DNA from 2 places in the Pleomorphochaeta caudata genome. Region 1 is predicted to be linked to the other one. Evidence: riboswitches for the same ligand, from Rfam matches in the RefSeq annotation. Region 1 holds a riboswitch; the other holds the start of a gene.
The links. Region 1 has a riboswitch for thiamine pyrophosphate ahead of cytX (putative hydroxymethylpyrimidine transporter CytX). Riboswitches for the same ligand answer to the same signal wherever they lie in the genome.
Positions count from the first base shown of each region.

Region 2: it holds a riboswitch for thiamine pyrophosphate, as region 1 does, so the genes downstream of both, ACZ5RS_RS06225 (thiamine ABC transporter substrate-binding protein) here and cytX (putative hydroxymethylpyrimidine transporter CytX) in region 1, are expected to answer to the same signal.

Region 1 covers NZ_AP042458.1:1,214,538-1,226,269, reverse strand. The annotation lists gene pta (phosphate acetyltransferase) at 1-926, shown strand, start outside; gene rsmA (16S rRNA (adenine(1518)-N(6)/adenine(1519)-N(6))-dimethyltransferase RsmA) at 1,344-2,222, opposite strand; gene ACZ5RS_RS05585 (ComEC/Rec2 family competence protein) at 2,194-3,531, opposite strand; gene ACZ5RS_RS05580 (hypothetical protein) at 3,772-4,545, opposite strand; gene ACZ5RS_RS05575 (phospho-sugar mutase) at 4,618-6,306, opposite strand; gene ACZ5RS_RS05570 (HAD family hydrolase) at 6,296-6,955, opposite strand; gene ACZ5RS_RS05565 (class I SAM-dependent rRNA methyltransferase) at 7,035-8,252, shown strand; TPP riboswitch at 8,315-8,419, shown strand; gene cytX (putative hydroxymethylpyrimidine transporter CytX) at 8,462-9,622, shown strand; gene thiM (hydroxyethylthiazole kinase) at 9,612-10,421, shown strand; gene thiE (thiamine phosphate synthase) at 10,408-11,070, shown strand; gene ACZ5RS_RS05545 (HAD hydrolase-like protein) at 11,048-11,701, shown strand; gene thiD (bifunctional hydroxymethylpyrimidine kinase/phosphomethylpyrimidine kinase) at 11,670-11,732, shown strand, end outside.
Region 2 covers NZ_AP042458.1:1,344,934-1,356,665, reverse strand. The annotation lists gene yqeC (selenium cofactor biosynthesis protein YqeC) at 1-571, opposite strand, end outside; gene ACZ5RS_RS06240 ((deoxy)nucleoside triphosphate pyrophosphohydrolase) at 573-977, opposite strand; gene ACZ5RS_RS06235 (hypothetical protein) at 1,103-1,342, shown strand; gene ACZ5RS_RS06230 (NAD(P)H-hydrate dehydratase) at 1,377-2,852, opposite strand; TPP riboswitch at 2,911-3,000, shown strand; gene ACZ5RS_RS06225 (thiamine ABC transporter substrate-binding protein) at 3,056-4,090, shown strand; gene ACZ5RS_RS06220 (ABC transporter permease) at 4,148-5,842, shown strand; gene ACZ5RS_RS06215 (ABC transporter ATP-binding protein) at 5,857-6,885, shown strand; gene ACZ5RS_RS06210 (hypothetical protein) at 6,934-7,518, shown strand; gene ACZ5RS_RS06205 (caspase family protein) at 7,537-8,511, shown strand; gene ACZ5RS_RS06200 (caspase family protein) at 8,578-9,585, shown strand; gene uvrB (excinuclease ABC subunit UvrB) at 9,582-11,657, opposite strand; gene ACZ5RS_RS06190 (S1C family serine protease) at 11,660-11,732, opposite strand, start outside.

The DNA.
Region 1 (11,732 bases):
GAACTCTAAAAGCTGCTCAAAAAGTAATGGAAGAAAAATTAGCTAATTCTGTTACTCTATTAGGTAAAGTTGAAGAAATCGAAGCAAAAGCAAAAGAATTAGGTGTAGACCTTTCTTCTTTAATTTTATTAGATCCTGAAGCTTCAGATAAAAGAGATGCTTATGCTAATGAATATTACGAACTTAGAAAACATAAAGGCATGACTAAAGAAGAAGCTTTTGAACAAATAATTGACCCACTAAAATGGGGTGCTATGATGACAAGATTAAAAGATGCTGATGCTATGGTAGCAGGTGCATTAAATACTACAGGTAATGTATTAAAAGCTTGTTTTACAATTATTAAATGTAAACCTGGTATTAAGAGTGCTTCTAGTTGTTTTGTAATGGCTACTGATAAAACTGACTTAGGTGCAAATGGATCTTTTATTTTTGGAGATTGTGCAACTATTCCTAATCCAACAGCTGAACAATTAGCATCAATTGCTGAAGCTTCTGCTGAATCATGTAAAATTTTCTTAGAAGCTGAACCAAAAGTTGCTCTATTATCATATTCTACTAAAGGTTCTGCAAAAGGCGAATTAGTTGAAAAAGTACAACAAGCTACACAAATGGTTAAAGAAAAATGTCCAGAATTAGCTGTTGATGGTGAATTACAATTAGATGCTGCAATAATCAAAGAAGTTGGTGAATTTAAAGCTAAAGGTTCAAATGTTGCAGGACATGCTAACACATTAATTTTCCCTGACTTACAAGCTGGTAATATTGGCTACAAACTTGTACAACGTTTAGCTGGTGCTGAAGCTTATGGTCCAATCCTACAAGGTTTTGCTAGACCTGTATCTGACTTATCTAGAGGATGTAGTGTTGAAGATATCGTTGTAACTAGTGCTATTACTTTAGCTCAAGCTGCTACTTTAAACTAAAAAAATCACTTACAAAATGATATAAAAAATTGGGGACGTTTTCGTCCCCAATAATATTTTTAATTAATTTTCCCTTTTAATTAAGTAAGTTCGTTATGAAATGCATTCATAACCTTTACCTTTATTAATTAGTCCATACCTATAGTAAAAATTATACTGCTGCTAAAAGCAAGGCTGGAGTTACAATTAATAAAGATGCTAATAAAGTCATAACTTTAAGCATATTAACTCTCCTAATTACTTTTATCTTTAACAAATAAGCATATATAGTATAGTAAATAAAACAAATTCTGACAATAGTTTTATAACATTTTTTTATTCATTATATTTTTAAAAACTAAATCAAAGTTATTTCTTTTATCTACAAGTAATTAAGTTCATTTTACTCATAGCAAGCTTTTGACATAAGCTAATATTTTATTCTTTTATTTTTTTTATTTCTTCAGAAATTTTAATAAAATCCTTAATATTTAATTTTTCGGCTCTACTCTGTAGAGATATACCAGAATTCTCTAATGCAGTTATTAATTGTGTTTTTTCAAACAATTTTCCACATTGTCCACTAACAATATTATTTTTAATAGTTTTTCTTCTCTTTGAGAAAAGATCTCTTACAACCATAATAAAAATATCTCTTAACTCATCAGAAACTAAAGAAGTTTTTCTTTTATCCATTACAATAACACTGCTCACTACATTTGGAACGGGATAAAAAGCTTGACTATTTATATCCATAACAATATTAACATTATAATCAATTTGAGCTAAAACGGAAAATGAAGAATATAACTTAGTGCCACTTTCTGCACAAAGCCTTTGAGCAACTTCTTTTTGCAAAGTATAAACCATTTTTTTAGGATGACATTTATTCTCAAGTAATTTTGCAATACAAACACTACCTACATTATATGGTAAATTCCCACATACAACATCTGGAGTAGATTTATCTTCTTTAAATTTTTTTATAGTAGTTTTTAGAGCATCGCCTTCAACAAGTGTGAATCTACCCTCATCTTGAAAAGCTTCATTTACCAATAATCTACAAAAACCATGATCTATTTCGAATGCTGTTAAATCTACATCTTTTTTTAATATTAAAGATGTAATAGCCCCAATACCTGGTCCAACTTCCCATACTTTCATATCTTTTGATAGATTCATATAACCAACAATTCTTTCTCTAACATCTTTTGATAATAAAAAATTCTGACCAAATTTTTTACTCATTGCTAATTCATTTCTTTCTAACAGTTCTACTATTGCGCTTTTACTTTCGTATTGGAAATCCCAACTCATGTTTTTGTTTGCTCCTAAATTTAAAACTGACTCTAGAATACAAATACACTCCTGTAGTGGTCAATACTATCACAACAAAGAAAATATAACCTTTTTCATTAATTAAAAAACTCGGTAGTTTTAAAGCTACTTTTTCTCCTATAACAAAAGCTTCTCTTATAATTCTTTCATTGTAGTTTAATATTACATGCAAATAATAATTTATCTCTTTAATTAAATTCTCACCCAATTCTAAAATTGCTCTAAAAACTGAAGGGGGATTTCTAAAAATATAATAATAAAAGAAATCAACTATTACAGAATTTATCAAAATAACAATAGCTAAAAACATCTCAAAGGTTATAAAAATTGTTAATAATGGAGCTAAAATAATTGATAGAATACACCACGAACCACCTAAAGAAATTGATAGTGGATATGTAACTAAAATCGCAAAAACTGTAGTCATCATAGCAGAGATTATTTTGTTTTTCACTTTATAAATTGATGAATAAATAAAAATTGCGCTCAATGCCCCATAGCTAAATAAAGAGCCGGCACTAATAAAAGTAAAGGGGAAAAATATTGCTTGAAGAATGGCTGAAAGCAATAAGATTAATTCACTTCTTAGATTTCCTTTTATTGAGAAAAAGCCAAGAATAAACATTATAAAACTTCTAATTAAACTGGGAATTGGCCCTGTAATATATATAAAATAAACAACAAAAATTATTGAAATATATTTTGCTACTTTCTTTGGAAAAAATTTTGTAAGTATTTTAGAAAAAAATAATATTATTATGGATAAATGCATTCCTGATAGTGCTAATAAATGAGCACAGCCTAATTTTAATGCATAATCTTTATAAATGAACCCTTGTTGATCACAACGCCCAAGTAATAACATTCTAGCTAAAGGACAATGAATATATGATTTAATTTTTTTTAATATATAAACTCTATTATCTCTAATACTAAAAATAATTTTATCAACTAAATATAATAAGTTATTATTTTTTTCTAAAACTTGAACTTGTTTTGCTTTAAAGAGGTCAATATCTTTGCAATATTCAACATCTATAATAACGGGAGTTAGAAATAACAAAGAGTAGTCTTTATTAAATAATATTGGGATATCCCCTTTTACACTAATACAGCTCTTATCTTTTAAATAAGCTTTATCTGCCCTTATCTTAAAATAATAAAAATCTTTTTTAGTTTTACTTTGATCTTTTATTACATACCCTTCAATTCTATTAATACAATTCATATCATAAGATGCTTTAAAGATATGGTTTGAATTAACACATACAACTAGTAAATAAAACATAAAAACTAAAATTATAATTATTTTATAATTAAATGAGATATCTAAAACGTTAAATATAGATAGTAATAAAAATGGAATAAATAAAAAAAATATTGGTTTATATAAAAGCTCTTTATTATTATAACTGAGATAAAATAAAATAATTATCGAAACTAAAATATAATATCTACAAACCTCTTGAGCAAAAAAAATGTAATTAGATCTATCTATATCCATAAATAAAACTAATTACATTATCTTTTATTTTGCCCTATCTTTTTCTATCGCTATTATTAAATATAATAGCAACAAATCAAATTTATTGGTTTTTCCAAATTCAATCAACCTAGAACTTAATGCTTCATCTTTAATATTCGTTTCATTAACTTTAAGTAATTTCTTATAATAAGTTTCTATTTTATTGTTTTCAAAAAGTTTAAGTTTTAAAAGTCTTAAAATATCATCTAAGTATTGTTTTTCATCTTCTTCAACTTGAAAACTTACTATTTCACCTTCAACTAAAGTTATTGCATCCGCTATATCTAGATTATCTCTTGAACTTAAATTAAAAATATAATCTTCAATTTTTCTAAGCACTTCTAATTCTTTATTATTAGCACTATTAACTTGTCTTTTAATCTCTAACTTCTTTTTTCTAGCTATTGCACTTTTTTTATCTCTTTTGGAAAAGAAATTCCAAGCAAAAATAGCAAAAGCTCCACTACCTACAAATTCATCTAATAATGGAATAGGATCTCTAATAACTAAAGATAAGAAAAAATACATTATAAAAAAAGCAAAGGTTGAAGCTAATAATCTTAAATAATATCTCTTTTCTTGAATCCATAAATTAACACTTTGATCTATTTCTTCAAAGCAAACTTGAGTAATATATTCGTTATCATCTTTTGTGATTGTATTGGCACTTAAGATTGTTATAGGTTCTTCACTATTTAAATCCCCAATATTTTTATTCTTATAAAAAGGATTCAAAAGGATAGATTTCAAACTTTTTATATAATATAAGTAAACCACAGTGTACCTCCAACAACTATATAATAACGTAATAGATGCAATAATTAAAGTTAAATCATAAAATCTACATATTTAAAACGCTTTAAACTCTTCAATGATTTTTGGAAGTTTTTCAGTTAAACTTTTTCTTTCTCCAGTTAAGAATACATAATACTTAATTTTTGGCTCTGTACCACTAGGTCTTACAACTAATTTCTCTCCAGACTCAAACTTTATAATTACTACATTTGATTTAGGAAAATCATTACCGTCTTTCATTAAGTCTTGAATTTCAGAAATTTTTCTATCAACTAGAATATCTCCGACTTCTAAATGATGGAAAGATTTCATGATATTATCCATTTCAATTTTTCCACTTGCACCCTCATAGTCTCTTGAGAAAACTACTTCAGTACTATAACCATATTTTTCATATATAGAATCAAGTCTTTCTTGTAAAGTAATATTCTTACTTGCTAAATAGCACATCATCTCAACAGCTAAAACACTAGTTGATACTGCATCTTTATCTCTAACTTGAGGAACACTTAAATAGCCATAACTTTCTTCACAACCAAATAAGAAATATTTTTCTTTATCTTCTTCTAAGTTTTTGATTTGTTCTGCAATATATTTAAATCCAGTTAATACATCTTTTGAAATACCACCATTAGCTTCTGTAATCTTTTTAACTAAATCAGTTGTTACTAGACTCTTTGCAACAAAAGGAATTCCACTTCTATTTTGTTCTTTACTTGTTTCTAATAAATAATCACATAATAATGTAGCAATTTGGTTTCCACTTAATAATTGATATTCATCCTTTTCTTTATTTTTAGGGATAGCAATACCTAGTCTATCTGCATCAGGGTCAGTACCTAAAACTATATCTGCTTTTTCTTTTTTAGCTAATTCAATTACTTTTTCCATAGCTTGAGCACTTTCAGGATTAGGAAGTTTAACTGTTGGGAAATTTCCATCAGGTTCTTCTTGTTCTTTTACAACAACCGTATTAATACCTAATTTACTTAGCATATGTCTTACTGGGATATTTCCTGAACCATGTAAAGGAGTATATGCTACTGTTATATTTGTTTCTTTAAATAATTCTTTTCTTCTAATAGATGAAATAACCATATCATAATAAGCTTCATCAACACTTTTTTCGACACTTACTAAATAAGAATTATCTCTTGCTTCTTTTTCTGAAGTTTCTTTAATATTATTTGGTAATACACTATTAGCTAATTCAGCTATTTTAATATCATGTGGAGGTGTTACTTGTCCTCCATCAGACCAATATACTTTATAACCATTATATTTACTTGGATTATGAGAAGCAGTGATTACAATTCCTGCACTTGCTTTTAAATGTCTAAGTGCAAAAGATAACATTGGAACAGGTCTTAAACTATCATAAAGAAATACTTTTACTTTATTAGCTGCTAAAACTAATGCTGCTGCTTTTGCAAATTCACTACTATAATTTCTTGAATCAAAAGCTATTACTATTGAAGGTTTATTTATTTCTGAAACCAAATAAGAAGCTAGGCCTTGTGAAACTTTTTTTACCATAAAGGTATTAATTCTATTTGTTCCACCACCGATAACACCTCTCATACCAGCAGTACCAAAGGCTAAAGTGGTATAAAATCTGTCATACAAATCATCAAAATTTTCATTTTCTAAAGCTATTTCAACTTCTTTTCTAAAAACATCATTTCTTTCAGCACTAATATAATCTTTAGCTTTTTTAATTATTTCTTCTTTATTAATTTGCATTGATAAACCTCCATAAATCTTCAACACTATCTACTGTTGGAACTTCAAATTTAACTAATTCTTCTTTATCTCGATAACCCCAAGTTACTAATAGAACTTGAGATTTTGCATCTACAGCTGTCTTATAATCAACTTCACTGTCCCCAACATATAACATTTGACTTACATCAATACCAACTTGGTTACTAAATTCAATAACTCTAGAACCATTAGGTTTTAAAATGCCGTCTTTTGCACCACAAACAAAATCAAATTTTATTCCTGGAAAAACAACAGGGACTATTTGTTTTACTATTTTATCATCTTTATTTGAGAAAATCCCAAAAGGAATATTAATTTTCTTTAAAGTATCGTTAATTTTATCATAAGGTTTACAATATTTTGTAGGATTTGCCTTATAATAGGTTTGTAATTCTATTAAAGCTTGATCAAGTTCTTTTTCATCAGCTTCATAGCCTCTTCTTATAAAACTAGTTTCAATTGCATTTCTTAAACCGTGTCCAACTATTTCTCTACATTCTTCAATAGTTATTGGTTCTAAACCTCTATTAACTAATGGAACATTCACAGAAGCTTTAATATCGCCAAGTGTATATAATAAAGTTCCATCCAAATCAAATAATACTGCTCTTATTGGTTGTTTTTTCATATTGTAATTATTAACAACTACATTTATTTAATCAACTATTGTTTTGACAATTATATAAAAAAACTCTATTCTTTGAAACATGAATACGATCAGTATAAAAAAGGGTAAAGAAAAACAAATTAAAAACCATCACCCTTGGGTTTTTTCAGGTGCAATTTATAAAGTAGATGCAACATCTCCTTGTATTTGTAAAGTTGTAGATTATAATAACAGCTTTATCGGTTATGGATATTATGATAAATTATCTAATACTCCAATTCATCTTTTAAGTTGGAAAATCGATGAAATAATAGATGATATTTGGTGGGAAAATAAAATAATCGAAGCAATCAATAGAAGAGCAGATTTAATTAAAAAAGCAGATACAAATGCTTATAGGCTAATCTTTTCTGAAGCCGATTTTATCCCAGGAATTGTTGCAGACTATTATAATGGATTTATCAGAGTAATTATTAGCTCTAGATCTGCTTATGCCATAAAAGATATTGTTGCAAAAACACTTTTTGAACAGTTAAAACCTAGTCTCATCATTTTAAATACTGATAAAAATTTCTGTGGTCTTGAGAAACTCAAAGAAGAAACTTTTTTCTATAATGAAGATGGATATTTTACTCCTAAGACAAAATTTGAACCAATCCAATTTACTGAAGAAGGCATTGATTATGAAATTATTCCTGGAACAGGTCAGAAAAGTGGATTCTTTTGTGACCAAAGAGATAACAGAGTAAAAATCGAAAAGTATTGTGATAATAAAATTATTTTAGATGGTTGCTCTTATACTGGTGGATTTACCTTACATGCTCTAAAAGCTGGCGCTAAACATGTTGATGCATTAGATTCTTCTAATTTTGCACTAAAATCTTTGTTAAAAAATATACATATTAATATTAACAACAATAAATTTGCAGAAGGCACAAGAGAAAAAGTAGAAACTAAAGTCTGTAATATTTTTGAAGAAATGAGAGAAATTAAAGAAGATTATTATGATTTAATGGTTCTAGATCCTCCAAAACTTGCAAAGAAAAGAAGCCAAGTGGATAATGCTTCAAGAGCTTATAAAGATTTAAATAGAATGGCAATGAAAAAAATTAAGAACAATGGTATTATTGCTTCTTTTTCTTGTTCAAGTGCAATTGATTTAGAAACCTTTAGAACTATTCTATCTTGGGCTGCTATTGATAATAATTATGAAATTCAAATCCTAGAGACACTTAGTGCAGCAAGTGATCATCCAGTTAGAATTTCTTTCCCAGAAAGTAATTACCTTTGTGGATTTATTTTTAGAGTTATTAAATAATATTTAATAGCTCTATAGCAATTTACAGCATTTAAAATTAATGCTAGTATTTTTATATAATTAATTAGAACCAGGGGAGCTTGTAAGCAAGCTGAGAGGAAGTAATCAACTTCGACCCTTAACCTGATCTGGATAATACCAGCGGAGGGAGTTTCATATATGACATCTTTCTAAAATATCAGGATATTGGTTCGAAGGATGTTTTCTTTATGAATTATCTAAACGCAATTTTAATTTGGTTTGGAGCAGCAATTTCAATTGCTGAAATTCTCACAGGTACATTATTCGCTCCTTTAGGATTAAAGACAGGAATAATTGTAATTATCTTAGGGCATATTATTGGATGCCTTCTTATGTATCTAGTTGGAATTATAAGTACAAATACTAAACTTTCTACTATGAAAAGCACTGCTAGGTCTTTTGGCAAAGCAGGAGGAGCCTTTTTTGCCTCACTTAATGGAATCCAATTAATTGGATGGACTGCCGTTATGATATTCTCTGGCTCTCAAGCCGCAAATATCTTGCTACCAAATATTTCAATAAGAATTTGGTCTATTATTATAGCACTATTAATCATTCTTTGGTTGATAGTAAAATTCAAAGAATTAAAAATTTTTCCAATTATAATTATCTCTTTATTATTTATATTATCTATAATAATAAGTAAAACCATTTTTAAAGGACAAAGCTCATCTGCTGACGATTCAACCTTAAGCTTTTTTAGTGCTTTAGAATTAGCTATAGCTATGCCACTTTCTTGGCTACCTTTAATTGGTGATTATACTAATAGTAAAACTAGTAATAAAAAGATTCCTCTTTTAAGCTCAGTAACTTATTTTTTTGCAAGTTCTTGGATGTATATAATAGGTTTAGGCTGTGCTATTTTTGCCAAAGAAAGTAATTTTGCACTAATTCTGCTTAATTCTAATATGGGAATAATTGGAATATTAATAATTGTTTTATCTACAATAACAACTACATTTTTAGATGCCTTTTCATGCGGTGTTAGTTTTTCAGTATTTAATTTTAATGAAAAAAAAGTTTCTATAATTTGTGTTTTGATTGGCCTAATTATTTCATTATTTTGGAATCAAAATTCTTTAGAATCCTTCTTGTATCTTATCAGTTCTGTTTTTGTACCAATGGCAGCAATACAAATTACTGATTATTTCTTATTCAAAAAAGATGTTCAAAAAGAACAAATCAACTACTCCAATATAATAATTTTTATAATTGGCTTTATATTATATAGATTATTTCTCACTTCTGATTTCTTCTTAGGAATTTCAATACCAACAATAATAATTACTTCTTTATTAGTGATTATTTATAACACTCTACTTAAAAAAGGATTAAAAAATGATAATTAATAATATAGATAAAGTAAAACCTCTAGTACATTGTATAACCAATTACGTAACAGTAAATGATGTTGCAAATATCTTATTAGCTGCTAATGCATCCCCTATCATGGCGGACAGTATTAAAGAAGCCGAACAAATAACTAAAATTTCTAACGCTCTTTATTTAAATATTGGTACAGCAAACGAAAGAACTTTTGAAAGCATGCTTATCTCAGCAAAAACTGCAAATAAAAATAATATTCCTATTATATTAGATCCAGTAGGTGTTGGGGCTTCATCTTTTAGAAATGAATGCATCGATAAACTCCTTAAAACAGCTCAAATTGCTGTTATAAGGGGAAATATTAGTGAAATAAAAAGCATAGCTCTAAATCAAAACTCTACTAGAGGTGTTGATGCTCAAGAAACAGATAGTATCTCATTAGAAAACCAAGAAGCAATTATAGATATGGCAAAAAAACTAAGTAAAGAAACAAAAGCAATAATTGCTATAAGCGGTAAAATTGATGTTATTTGTGATAGTGAAAAATGTGCCCTTTTATATAATGGCAATCAAATGATGGCTAATATAACTGGAGCTGGGTGTATGCTAACTAGTTTAATAGCAGCTCATGTTGCATCAAATACAAATTATTTTAGTGCAACCCTTAGTGCTATATCTCAAATGAATATTGCAGGAGAGATTGCATATAAATTAATGCAACCATATCAAGGAAATGCATCATATAGAACTTTATTGATAGATTCCATCAATAAAATAGATACACAAAAAATAAAAGAGAATATAAAATATGAAATTCGATAAAAACCAATTAGAACTATATGCAATTACAGATAGAAGCTGGTTAAAAAAAGACCAAAGTATTTATGATATAGTTGAACAAGCTATAGCTGGTGGAGCAACTATGATCCAAGTTAGGGAAAAGAATTTATCTAAAAGAGATTTCATAAAAGAAGTCTGTAACATTAAGCCTCTATGTTACAGAAATAATATCCCTCTAATTGTAAATGATGATTTATCTATAGCTATAGAAAGTAATGCTGATGGGATTCATTTAGGACAGCAAGATCTTAGAAAATATTTAATTGAATCAAGCATACCAAAGTCAATGATTTTGGGAATATCAGCACAAAACATTGAACAAGCTATTGAAGCAAAAAACATGAGAGCTCATTATTTAGGTGTTGGAGCAATTTTTCCAACTTCTTCAAAAAATGATGCACAAAATTTAAATATTTCAATCCTTAAAGAAATAACAAGAAATGTTGATATTCCTGTTGTAGCTATTGGAGGAATAAATGAAAATAATATTCCTCTCCTATCTAATACAAACATCAATGGAGTATCTATAATAAGTGCTATTTTTGCTAAAGATGATATAAAAACAGCAGCGGAAAATTTGAAAAAAATAATAAGGAGAACCAGCTTTTATGAAGAAAACCATAATTTTTGATGCAGATGGAACTATTCTTAACTCTTTATGGGTTTGGGATAATTTAGTATTAAATTTCTTATTAAATAAAAAAATAAATGTAGAAAAAAACCTACATGATATGCTTTGGACTATGAGTTTTGATGAAGGAATTTACTACATAAAAGAGAAATATAAACTTAAAGAATCTTTTGATGAAATTAATTCAATTCTGCAAGATAAATTAAAATACAACTATATTAACGAAGTTGAATTATTTAATGGAACAAAAGAATTATTAAAAGAGTTAAAAGAAAAAAACTATTCACTTTTAGTTGCAAGTGCAAGTAGAAAAGAATTACTAAAAGAATGTTTTATAAAAAATGATATAGATTCATATTTTGATTCTATAATCACTGAAAGTGAATATAATACTTCAAAAGCAAACACTCTATTTTTTGAAAAAATTATAAAAAACTATAATCTAGAATACATAAATACTTTAGTAATTGATGATGCAATTCATTCTTTAAAAAGTGCTAAAAAATTAAATTTAAAAACTATTGGAATTTTAAATAATAACGAATCAAAAGATTATGAGAAAATTTGTGATCTTTGTATTAATTCAATTGGAGAGTTAAATGAAGAAAGTATTAACAATTGCTGGAAGTGACTCTAGTGGAGGCGCTGGTATACAAGCAGAT
Region 2 (11,732 bases), 130 kb from region 1:
CTATTCCTTTTAATAAGCCTTCTTCATTATCAATTAACTTTTGATAATAATTACAATCAACTATCTCAGTCGAAGTTTCACCCATACAAACATTTGCTGCCATATCGCCATAGCTTGAAAGCCCAACTATAGCAATAATAGAAGTCATATCTTCTGTAATAACAGGATCTCTATCACTATGAATTTTACAAGGCAAACATCTAGCTCCATCTGCTTCAAAAATAACTACATCATATTTCTTTGTTATTATTGATAAGATTTCACTTCTTGGAGATATTGCTTTTTTAGTATTCATAATATGTTTTTCAACAAATAATACAGATTCTCCAGAATTTGGTTCATGATTAAAGAACTCACCTTCATTTAGAAATACATGATCTACTTCAAAATTGAATAATCTAGGAGTTTGAATTTTAGTAGTAGTACTTAATAATACTTTTTTACCTTTTGAACGATAGTATTTACCTAAGGCAATTAAAGTTGATGTTTTTCCACCACCTCCAGTAATTCCAATTATAGTTTTATTAGAAGCAGGTTTAATTATTTCATCAATTTTTTCACAAAGTTGCATTCTAGTTTTCCTTAAGTTTAGTTTTTAATTGTTCAATAATTTTTTTATCACTATCTGCAAATTTATAATTATCCAAATTATTTAAAGTTTCCCATTTTAATTCTGTGTGAACACTTAAATCATTATCATCTAAATCTTTTTTTAAAAATACTTGATGAGCTTTAAGAAAATAATGGGTATCTTTGTTTACAAAGTCACAAGAAGCTAATTCTTCTCCTACTTCAATATCTACATTTAATTCTTCTTTAAATTCTCTTTTTAAAGTGTCCTCAACACTTTCTCCCCATCTGTTTTTACCACCAGGGAATTCCCATTTATTGGCAATGGAGCCTTTATCAATTCTCTTTCCTATAAGAACTTTATCCTCTTTAAAGCAGATACCTGCTGTTGTAATTCTTTCTTCCATCTATTCCTCACAATAAAACCCAAGTTGGAAAAAATAGATGCAAAATGGCAACTAAAAAAATAAAAATCGCCATTTTTTTATATAATTTTCTTTTCTCTTGGTTTATGTTTAATGTTTTTTTACTTTTGAATAATATAATATTATACCACAAAGAAGATACAAACAATGCAATTGTTGGAAATAAATCTCCCAAAAATATTGGACCTGGGATATTTGGTATAAAACAATTAAATATAGTTAAGATATACCCTACAAACATTATTATAATAAATAAATATCTCTTACTTAATAAATATTCTCTCATGTTCAACAAGATAGGTAACTTAACCCCATATTCACCTGTAATTAAAAGAAGTCCTGTATAACTTAAATAGATTATAGTTAAAAACCAAACTTGCATCATGATAATTGTTTCCCTATATATTTTATCAATTCTTCACTAGAATAAAATCCCACTTTTTTTCTTGCTTTTATCCCAGCATTAATATGAATTTTAACAGCTTCTATTGCACAATCATAACAATTTAATTTTGAAGCAACTAAAGCAGCTACAGACCCCGCTAATACATCTCCACTTCCTGCAACAGCTATACTTGGATTAAATTTATAGACTATTAGAGGAATTTTATTTGGATGAACTATATAAGTAATGCTAGCTTTGCAAACTATTATAGCATTTAATTTTTTAGATAATAAATTTAAGGTATTTATAAAATCAATAGTATTATTAATTGAATAATCAACTAAAACAGAATCTGCTAAAGCTTTTAATTCTCCTAGATGTGGTGTGAAAATTAATTTATCATTATTTTGTACATTAATTTTACCCATTTTATATAAATTAGCGTAAGCTCTTATCCCATCAGCATCAATAACTGTTGGTTTATTATATTTTAAAATTTCTTTTAATAAATCTTCTCTATCTTTATCCCAACCAGGTCCTGCTAAAATTGCATCATAAGATGATAAATTCATATTATCATCTATTTTATTTACAATAATAGATGGACTTTCTACTGCAACAATTTCATAAATTTCTTTATCACAAAAAGATGTTATTAAACCACATCTACTACTAAAAGCACTTTTACTTGCAAGTCTTAAGGCTCCTGAATATTTTTTACTTCCACCAAAGATAGCTAAATGCCCTCTAGTTTTTTTATAGGCAGTTTTATCTAACTTTGGAACATTAATATGTAAATTACTATTTAAAGTAGCAACAGGATCTATTAAATCAATTACTTGCAAAGGAAAGCTTGGATTTATCTCAATAATTTTACCACAATTAATAACATTCTTTGGAAAGAAATATAAAGCTTTTAATGGGCCCATCGAAAAAGTATAATCAGCCTTAACACAAGGAGCACAAACTAAATCACTCATTCCACTAGGTACATCAACACTAAAAACTTTAGCCTTTGAAAGGTTAATTAAATCTACAATATTGATTAAATTATCTCTTAATTGACTTTTTAACCCAATACCAGTAATACCATCTATAATATAATCTGAATTTAGAATAGTACTTTTTATTAAATCTGAATCATCACTAATATTTAAAGAAAAAATATTATATGAATCTATAATCTTTTTTTGGACAGTTGTACTTTCACTAAATTTATTTGAACAATAAATTATTTTTACTTTTTCATAGCCAGCATTTAATGCACAACGAGCAATAACTAATGCATCACCACCATTATTTCCACCACCACATACAAAAACTAGTGATTGGTCTTTTAAAATATGATGTTTCATATATTCCCAAGCTTTTACTCCAGCTTGTTCCATCAAAATTAACCCAGGTTGATTATAATCTTTTTGGGCCATAGCATCAATTTTAGCAATATCTTGACTATAATATAAGTTTTTCATTCTTTAATGTTACTCTAATGATAAATACTTGACAAGAATATTTCTCATTATTACTCTAAGAAATGTCCTGGGGTGGCTATATGCCTGAGATAAAACCCGTTTACCTGATCTGGATAATACCAGCGTAGGGAGACCTCTTTATTTATCTTAATAAATTTTTATTAAATACCCTTAGGCCAAATTCAATTTGGAGGCTTTTTTATATGAAAAAGTTTTTTACAATTGTTGTGGCCTTAATTGCTACAACATCTACTCTCTTTGCCGCTGGGGCAAAAGAAACTTCTGATACTGCCGTATCAAATGAAATCACAGTTTATGCATATGATGCATTTTGTGGAGATTGGGGACCTGGTCAAAAAGTTGTTGAAGCTTTTAAAGAAAAAACAGGTATTGATGTAAATTTAGTTTCAGCTGGGGATGCTATTGAAATGTTAACAAAGGCTGAATTAGAAAAAGATAATCCTAAAGCTGATGTTATTATTGGAATTTCTGATGACATGGCAGTAAAAGCTTATAATAGTGACTTATTTGATTCTTATGATTCACCAGTTTTAAATGATATCCCTGAATTCTTACAATTCGATAAGCAAAATAGATTATTACCTTTTGATTATGGTAACTTTGCTTTTGTTTATGATAGTGAAAAGATTTCTCAAGCTGATTTACCTAAATCTTTAGAAGATTTAACTGATCCAAAATATAAAGATAAAGTATTATTAATTGATCCTAGAACTTCATCAGTTGGTCTTGGTCTTTTAATTTGGACAAGAGAACTTTTTGGTGATGATTATCTTAATTGGTGGGAAAACATGAAAGACAACGCATTAACAATTACAGAAGGTTGGTCTAGTGCTTATGGAATGTTCACAGCAGGTGAAGCTCCTATTACACTTTCTTACACTACTTCCCCTGTTTATCATGTTATGTTTGAAGATACCACAAGATACCAAGCTCTTATTTTTGATGAAGGGCATAGTGCAACTATTGAAGGTGTTGGAATTTTAAAAAGCAGTAACAAAAAAGATTTAGCAAAACAATTTGTTGATTTCTTATTAACTGATGCTCAACTTGATATTGCTAGTGCAAACTCTATGTACCCTACAAATTTAGCAACTGAATTACCAAAAGCATTTGATTGGGCTCCAAAACCTCAAATTACTTTAAGTCTTGATGCCAATGATATTGAAGATAATCTAGATACTTGGTTAAATGAATGGACAGAGGTAATGAGCAAATAAATTTTATATTAATTTACTTATTATATAATTAATGTAATATAGATATTAGAGGAAAGTATGAAAAAGAAATACATAGATAATAGAGATCTTTATGAAAAGATCATTCCATTACCTTCTCTTATTTTATTATTTTTGATTTTCTTACTTCCTCTAATTAGCACTTTATCAAAAGCATTTATCTATGATGGAAAAATCACTTTTTCACCATTTTTAGATTTAATTAAAACGCCTTATACTTTAAGGATTCTTTTATTTACAATTAATCAAGCTTTTTTCTCTACTTTACTTTCACTTATTATTGCTCTACCAGGAGCATATCTATTAGTAAATTATCAAGTCAAAGGAAGAAAATTAATATTAGCAATATGCACTATCCCTTTTGTTCTTCCGGCAATTCTAGTAATTTTAGGCTTTGTAACTTTTTATGGTAACAATGGATTTTTAAATGTTTTATTGATGAAAATATTTAATTTAGATAATCCACCACTTAAGATTCTATATTCATATAAAGCAATAATTATAGCTCATGCTTTTTACAATTTTCCAATTATTTTAGTTCTAGTAACCACTTATTGGGAAAATCTAGATTATAAACTTGAACTATCTTCTTATGTTTTTGGAGCAAGTAAGTTACAAACTTTTATATCAATTACTCTTCCTAGATTAATTTTATCAATAATATCTTCTTCCCTATTAGTATTTTTATTCTGTTTTACTAGTTTCTCAATAATTCTAGTATTGGGAGGAGGTCCTAAATATACAACAATGGAAGTTGAAATATATAGAAGAGCTCGAATCTCTATGGATTTAAATAGCGCAGCTTCCTATGCTTTAATTTCAATCATCTTTTGTTTAATTATTTTAATTATCTATAATATCTTCCAAAGAAAAACAACAACACAAGAAAATATTTATAAAAGCTTATATAAAAAAGAAAAGAAACCTGTTACTAAAATAGGACTTATTCTTAGTATTCTTTATTCAATCTTTGTAATTCTATTTGTATTGTCCCCCATTATTTCAATTATAATAAAATCTTTTCTTGCATCTAATACTAGAAGTGACCAAAGCATTTTAACCTTAAAATGGTATAAACAATTATTTGGATTAAGTAGTACCACAGGGATTATGAAATCAAGTTTTATTTCAATAATTAATTCATTAAAAATTGCTTTAACAGTTGCAATTTTATCAACTCCTATGGCTCTATCTTTAGCAATAGCTAGTAAAAGAGATCATTTTAAATCTTCTATTTTAGTAGAATTATTAGCGATGCTACCCTTAGCCGTATCGTCGGTAATAATTGGATTGGGCTATTATTTAATATCTGCAAGATTAAAAAGCTCTGGTGGGCTTTTATTAGTTATTTTAGCGCATTTAGTTATAGTATTACCATTTAATATTAGAGCTATTACACCAGAAATTAGAAAACTTCCACCATCATTAAAAAATAGTGCAATGACTTTGGGAGCAAGTGGATTTAGAGCTTTTATTGATATTGAAGTCCCACTATTAAAAAGTTCTTTAATTAGTGGAGCAATTTTTGCCTTTGCTATTAGCATGGGAGAAGTAAATGCTACCTTAATTCTATCTTCCTCTTCAATAGTTACAATTCCTGTAACAATGTATAGATTAATTGGTTCTTATAATTTTGGAGGGGCTTGTGCATTAGGTACTATATTAATAATTGTTTGTGCTATAGTATTTATTTCAAGTGAATATATGAAAAATGATAATAAGGTATATATTTAAAATTAGAGTTAAATATGGAAAATAATATAATAAAATTAAAATTAAAAAAACAATTTGAACAGTTTCTTTTAGATATAGATTTAAATCTTGAAAAAGGCCAATTAATTTCCCTACTTGGACCAAGTGGCTGTGGGAAAAGCACTACTTTACAGTTAATTACTGGACTTTTAGATAATGATGAAGGTCATATAATAATCGATAATCAAGATATCTCAAAATTAAAAGTAAATGAGAGACAAATCGCTATGGTCTTTCAAGATTATGCATTATATCCACATTTAAATGTTGAAAAAAATATAGCTTATCCACTAAAGATTAAAAAAATAAAGAAAGATATTAGAAAAAAGAAAGTAAAAGAACTTTTAAAACTAGTTGATTTAGAAGGTTTTGAAAATAGAAAAATCGAAAGTTTATCTGGTGGAGAAAGACAAAGAATAGCCTTAGCTAGAGCATTAGCCGTTGAACCTAAACTATTATTGTTAGATGAACCACTCTCCGCTTTGGATGCAAAGATGAGAAATCATCTTAGAGATGAAATTCGTCGTATTCAAAAAAAATTAAAAATTACTATGATTTATGTAACGCATGATCAGAGTGAAGCGTTATCTATTTCAGATACTATTGTATTAATGAATGATGGAAAAGTAGAGATGTGTGCTAGTGCAGAAGAGCTATATAACAATCCTACTACAAAATTTGCTTCAACATTTATTGGCGAAGGGAATTTTATTCCAGCAGCATTAATTAATAATGAATTGGATAATAAAACTAGTGAAAACTGCTATTATTTCTTTAGATATGAAAATGCTTATTTAATTGAAAAAGATAAATTCAGCATCACAGAATTATTACCCCATGTTATTTTGAAAAATGCAAAAATTTTGTCTTTTGAGTTTAGAGGTATTTTTTATAAGACAAATTTGTTATATAATGACATTACCCTTTCAATACTTACAAGAGAAAAACCTCAAAGTGAGATTGTTGATATTTGTATAAAATTAAAGGATTTAAAGAGATTTAAGGATGATATACTAATTAATTAAAGCAGTTTTATTGATTGTTGTATTTAATATTATAATAGGAGCATTAAATTGATAAAAAAAACTTTTATAATATTTATTTTACTTTTTTCTACAACAAGTCTTTTCGCACTTGATGCTGGGGCTAAGTTTGATTTTGGCCTTTATTATCATCCCTCAATTACACTAGATGATTCAACAGATTTACCCGTTTATTCATCACTATCTTCAACATATGACTTTGAACCAATCTTTTTAAAATTTGGTAATTTACAATTTGGGCCTTACGTATCTGTTTATCATGTATCTCAATCAATAGTATTTAATAATGAATATCTAAGAGATTTCAAAGCAGTAGCTTTTGGATTAGATTTTGGCTATTACTTTTCAGATTCATTTAAATTTAAGTTAAAAAGCTCTCTTGGAATTGGTGCTTTAGGTGAAAGTTTAAATAAAGAAATGTATGCAAATGTAGCTCTTATTCCATCTTATATTTTAAAGAATACTGATACATATAATTATAGTTTAGACTTTATATTTAATTTAGTTTATAGAAAATACTTACTTTCTCCATCTGTAGGTATAGGATTTAGTACAAGTTTTGATTGGATTTCTTATTATATTAATAAAAAGCCAAGCAATCACTTTTATGATTGAAAATAAGGAAATGAGAATATGAAGAAATATTTATTATTAATATTAACTATTTTCTTAACAACTTTAACTAGCTGTGAACTTTTTTATTCTCAAAATCCTTATACAATCAATTTAATGACAATAGCCTTAGATTATGAAAACAGTAACGATTCACTTATAAATGCTCTTACTGGAACTATAAATGATGCAAAAGAAATTGAAAAAGCATTTAGAGAAATTAGTGAAAGACAACAAGTAGATTTTAATAGCTACAATTATTATCAAATAGGACCTTCTGCAGCTACAGCTACAATTAATGATCCTCTCTACCCAAGTAAATCAAACATTCTAACTGCTTTAGACAATCTTGAATCACTTTCTAATGAAAATACAATAACAATAATTTTCTATTCTGGACATGGAGTGGTTAGTAATGGAAGTTGGGTACTTGGAGAAACAAATAATACTGCAAGTAAATATCTTTCGGTTGAAGAAATATATAATGCTATTAAGGATATTAATGGAAAAACTTTAATAATTAGTGACTCTTGTTATTCTGGTAATTTATATCAAGATAGTGCTTATTCTATTTTAGATAAGAACTATTCTTTTGCTGAAGCTTATGAAAAATTTATTAGCACAGATATCAAATATGATACTGAAGATGTATATATTTTAAGTGCAACAGATAGTGATAATCCTTCATATGAAATGAATCTTCAACCAAAAAATCTTGTAAGAAATCATGGATTTTTAACAAAAGCACTACTAGAAGGGATTGGTTGGTGTGATGGAGAAAAAGGTGTTTTAACTTATGATGTAATTCCTGAATTGATTGAAGATGATGGAATTCAAGGTAAATTAGCTAAAGGCCTTCCGCCTGCTGCATTAAATAATATCTTAAGTGTTGATTCATTAGTAAAATATATTAAAAACAATCAAGGGCTCTCTCTATCTTATCAATATCCTCAAGTATCTGGTGGCAGATTTGATTTAGTATTATTCAAATATTAAATAAATAATAATTTTATTAAAAGCAAATTTATAAATTAACAAATAATAAATATTAAGGAATAAGATATGAAAAAAACTTTATTATTAATATTTATTACACTTTTATTATTTTCAAGTTGTGAATTAGCTTATGAACAAACACCATATGATATAAATTTAATAACAATTGCTTTAGATTATAGTAATACTGATGTTAATAGTTTAAATGGAACTATTAATGATGCTAGAGAGATTGAAAAAGCTTTTCGAGAATCTTGTAAAAGAAATCAAATAAATTATACTAGTAACAATTTTTATCAAATTGGGACTTCTTATGATTTTCAAACAATTAATAATAATCAATATCCTAAAAAAGCTAATATATTAAAAGCCTTAGATAAATTAATAAACTCTTCAAGTGATAGTTCAATAAATATAATATATTATTCAGGTCATTCAGATTCTACTGGTAGTTGGTTATTAGGAACTACAGACTCTGAAAACGGGGATTCATTTGATCGCTTTGATATAATCAAATATGATCAAATATTAAGTGTTAATGAAATCTATAAAAAATTAAAATTAGTAAAAGGGAAAAAATTGTTAATAGTTGATTCTTGTTATTCTGGTAATTTCAAACAAGATTCCCCATATTCCCTTGATGAAAATAATTTTACTTTTGATTCAGCCTATAAAAAACTATTAAGTAAAGAAAGTACAATAGAAGATAATATTTTTATTCTTTGTGCAACCGAAAAAAATAATTATGCTCATGAACCAACTTATTGCTCAGGGCAAAGACTTCACGGATATTTTACCAAAGCTCTACTTGAAGGAATGGGCTGGTGCGATGGAGAAAAAGGCATTTTAACTTATAATTGTATAAACTCTCTTACAGATAAGAACGGAATACAAGGAACTTTAGCAACAGGACTTCCTCCTGCAGCTAAAAAACATTGTCTTAGTATAGATTCTCTTGATCAATATATTAAGCAAAACCAAGATATATTATTAAAATCTGAGGATATATTGATTGAACATCAATATCCCCAAATTACTGGAAAAAGATTTGATTTAGTACTTTTTAAGTATTAAACAGTTAAATTATTATTTTTAATTTTTTCTATTTCATCTCTTAATAAAGCAGCTTTTTCAAATTCTAAATCTCTAGCATATTTAAACATTTCTTTTTCTAGTTCTTTAATATATTTCTTCCTATCTTTATTATCCAATAGATTATGAGCAGCTCTTCTTATATTTAATTCACCGTTGATATCATTTTTCTTATCTTCTTCTTCTCTTTCAATGATATCTTCAATAGCTTTTTCAATTGTTTTTGGAGTAATATTATGTTCTTTATTATATTCCATTTGGATACTACGTCTTCTATTAGTTTCAGATATAGCTTCTTTCATAGCATCACTTTCTTTATCAGCATACATAATAACTCTACCATCAGCATTTCTTGCAGCTCTACCAATAGTTTGTATTAAAGAAGTTGCAGAACGTAAAAATCCAATTTTATCTGCATCTAATATTGCGACTAAAGATACTTCAGGTAAATCTAAACCTTCTCTTAGTAAGTTAATACCAATTAAAACATCAAATACACCTTTTCTTAAGTCTCTTAAAATTTCTACTCTTTCTATAGTTCCAATATCACTATGCAAATATCTAACTTTCAAATCTAAAGAACTTAAATAATCAGTTAAATCTTCAGACATTCTTTTTGTTAAAGTTGTTACTAAAACTCTTCTATTATTTTTAATAGTTAAATTGATTTCTTTATAGAGATCTTCCATTTGACCTTCAGTCTTTCTAACTGAAATTTCAGGATCTAATAAACCTGTAGGCCTAATTATTTGTTCAACAATATTTGTATTTTCTTCTAACTCACGTTTTCCAGGAGTTGCTGATACATAGACCCTTTGAGTAACAATTTTATCAAATTCATCATATTTTAAAGGTCTATTATCTAAAGCTGAAGGTAATCTGAATCCAAAATTAACTAAATTTAATTTTCTAGATCTATCTCCTTCATACATAGCTCCAACTTGAGGCAAGGTAACGTGTGATTCATCAATAAATGTAACAAAATCAGATGGGAAATAATCTAAAAGAACTGCCGGTCTCTCGCCTTCTTTTCTTCCTGTTAATTGTCTAGAATAGTTTTCAATTCCAGAACAATACCCAATTTCTTTTAACATCTCAATATCATATTCAACACGACTCTTTATTCTCTCAGCTTCAACTACTTTCCCTTGAGAGTTAAAATATTCAACTCTATCTTTAAGTTCATTTTCAATTCTAGTAATTCCATCTAAAACTGCTTCATGAGGCATTACAAACTGTTTAGCAGGATAAAGAGAAAATCCATCGACTTTCTCTTGTTTCTTATTATTGATTGGATCAAACCACGCAATCTCTTCAATTACATCCCAGTCTAAAGTAATTCGAACAGCATTCTCTAAATATGAAGGATATATTTCAATTACATCGCCTCTAACTCTAAAGGTACCACGTTGTAAAACACTATCATTTCTTTCATATTGCATTCTTACTAATTGTTCTAATTCACTTCTATGATCAAAAATTGTCCCAACTTTAAAGTTATGAACCATATCTCTTAAACTAACAGGACTACCTAAACCATAAATACAAGAAACTGTAGAGACAACAATAACATCTCTTCTTTCCATTAATGAAAAAGATGCAGATAATCTTAATCTATCAATTTCATCATTAATATCTGCAGTTTTTTCAATATATAAATCTTTACCTGGAACATATGCTTCTGGTTGATAATAATCATATGTGGAAACAAAGTATTCAACAGCATTATTTGGAAAGAAAGTTTTAAACTCTCTATATAATTGAGCAGCTAAAGTTTTGTTATGAGATAAAACTAAAGTAGGTTTATTTATTTTTTCAATAATTTTTGCCATTGTATAGGTTTTACCACTACCTGTAACACCTTTTAATACTTGAGTTCTTTCTCCCTTTTTTAGACCTTCACTTAAATTGTCTATAGCTTGAGCTTGATCACCAGAGGGCTCATAAGGAGCAATTACATGTAAAGCTAGCGTTTTTCCACCTTTAGCTTGTTCATGATAATTTTCTACAAGTTCCCCACCCCATTTTAAATCGACTTTTATTTCTTCACTCATTATTAAATAACCTTATCTATATTCTCACTTCTATTCACTAATTCAACTGTTTTAACTAATTCTTTACCATCTCTT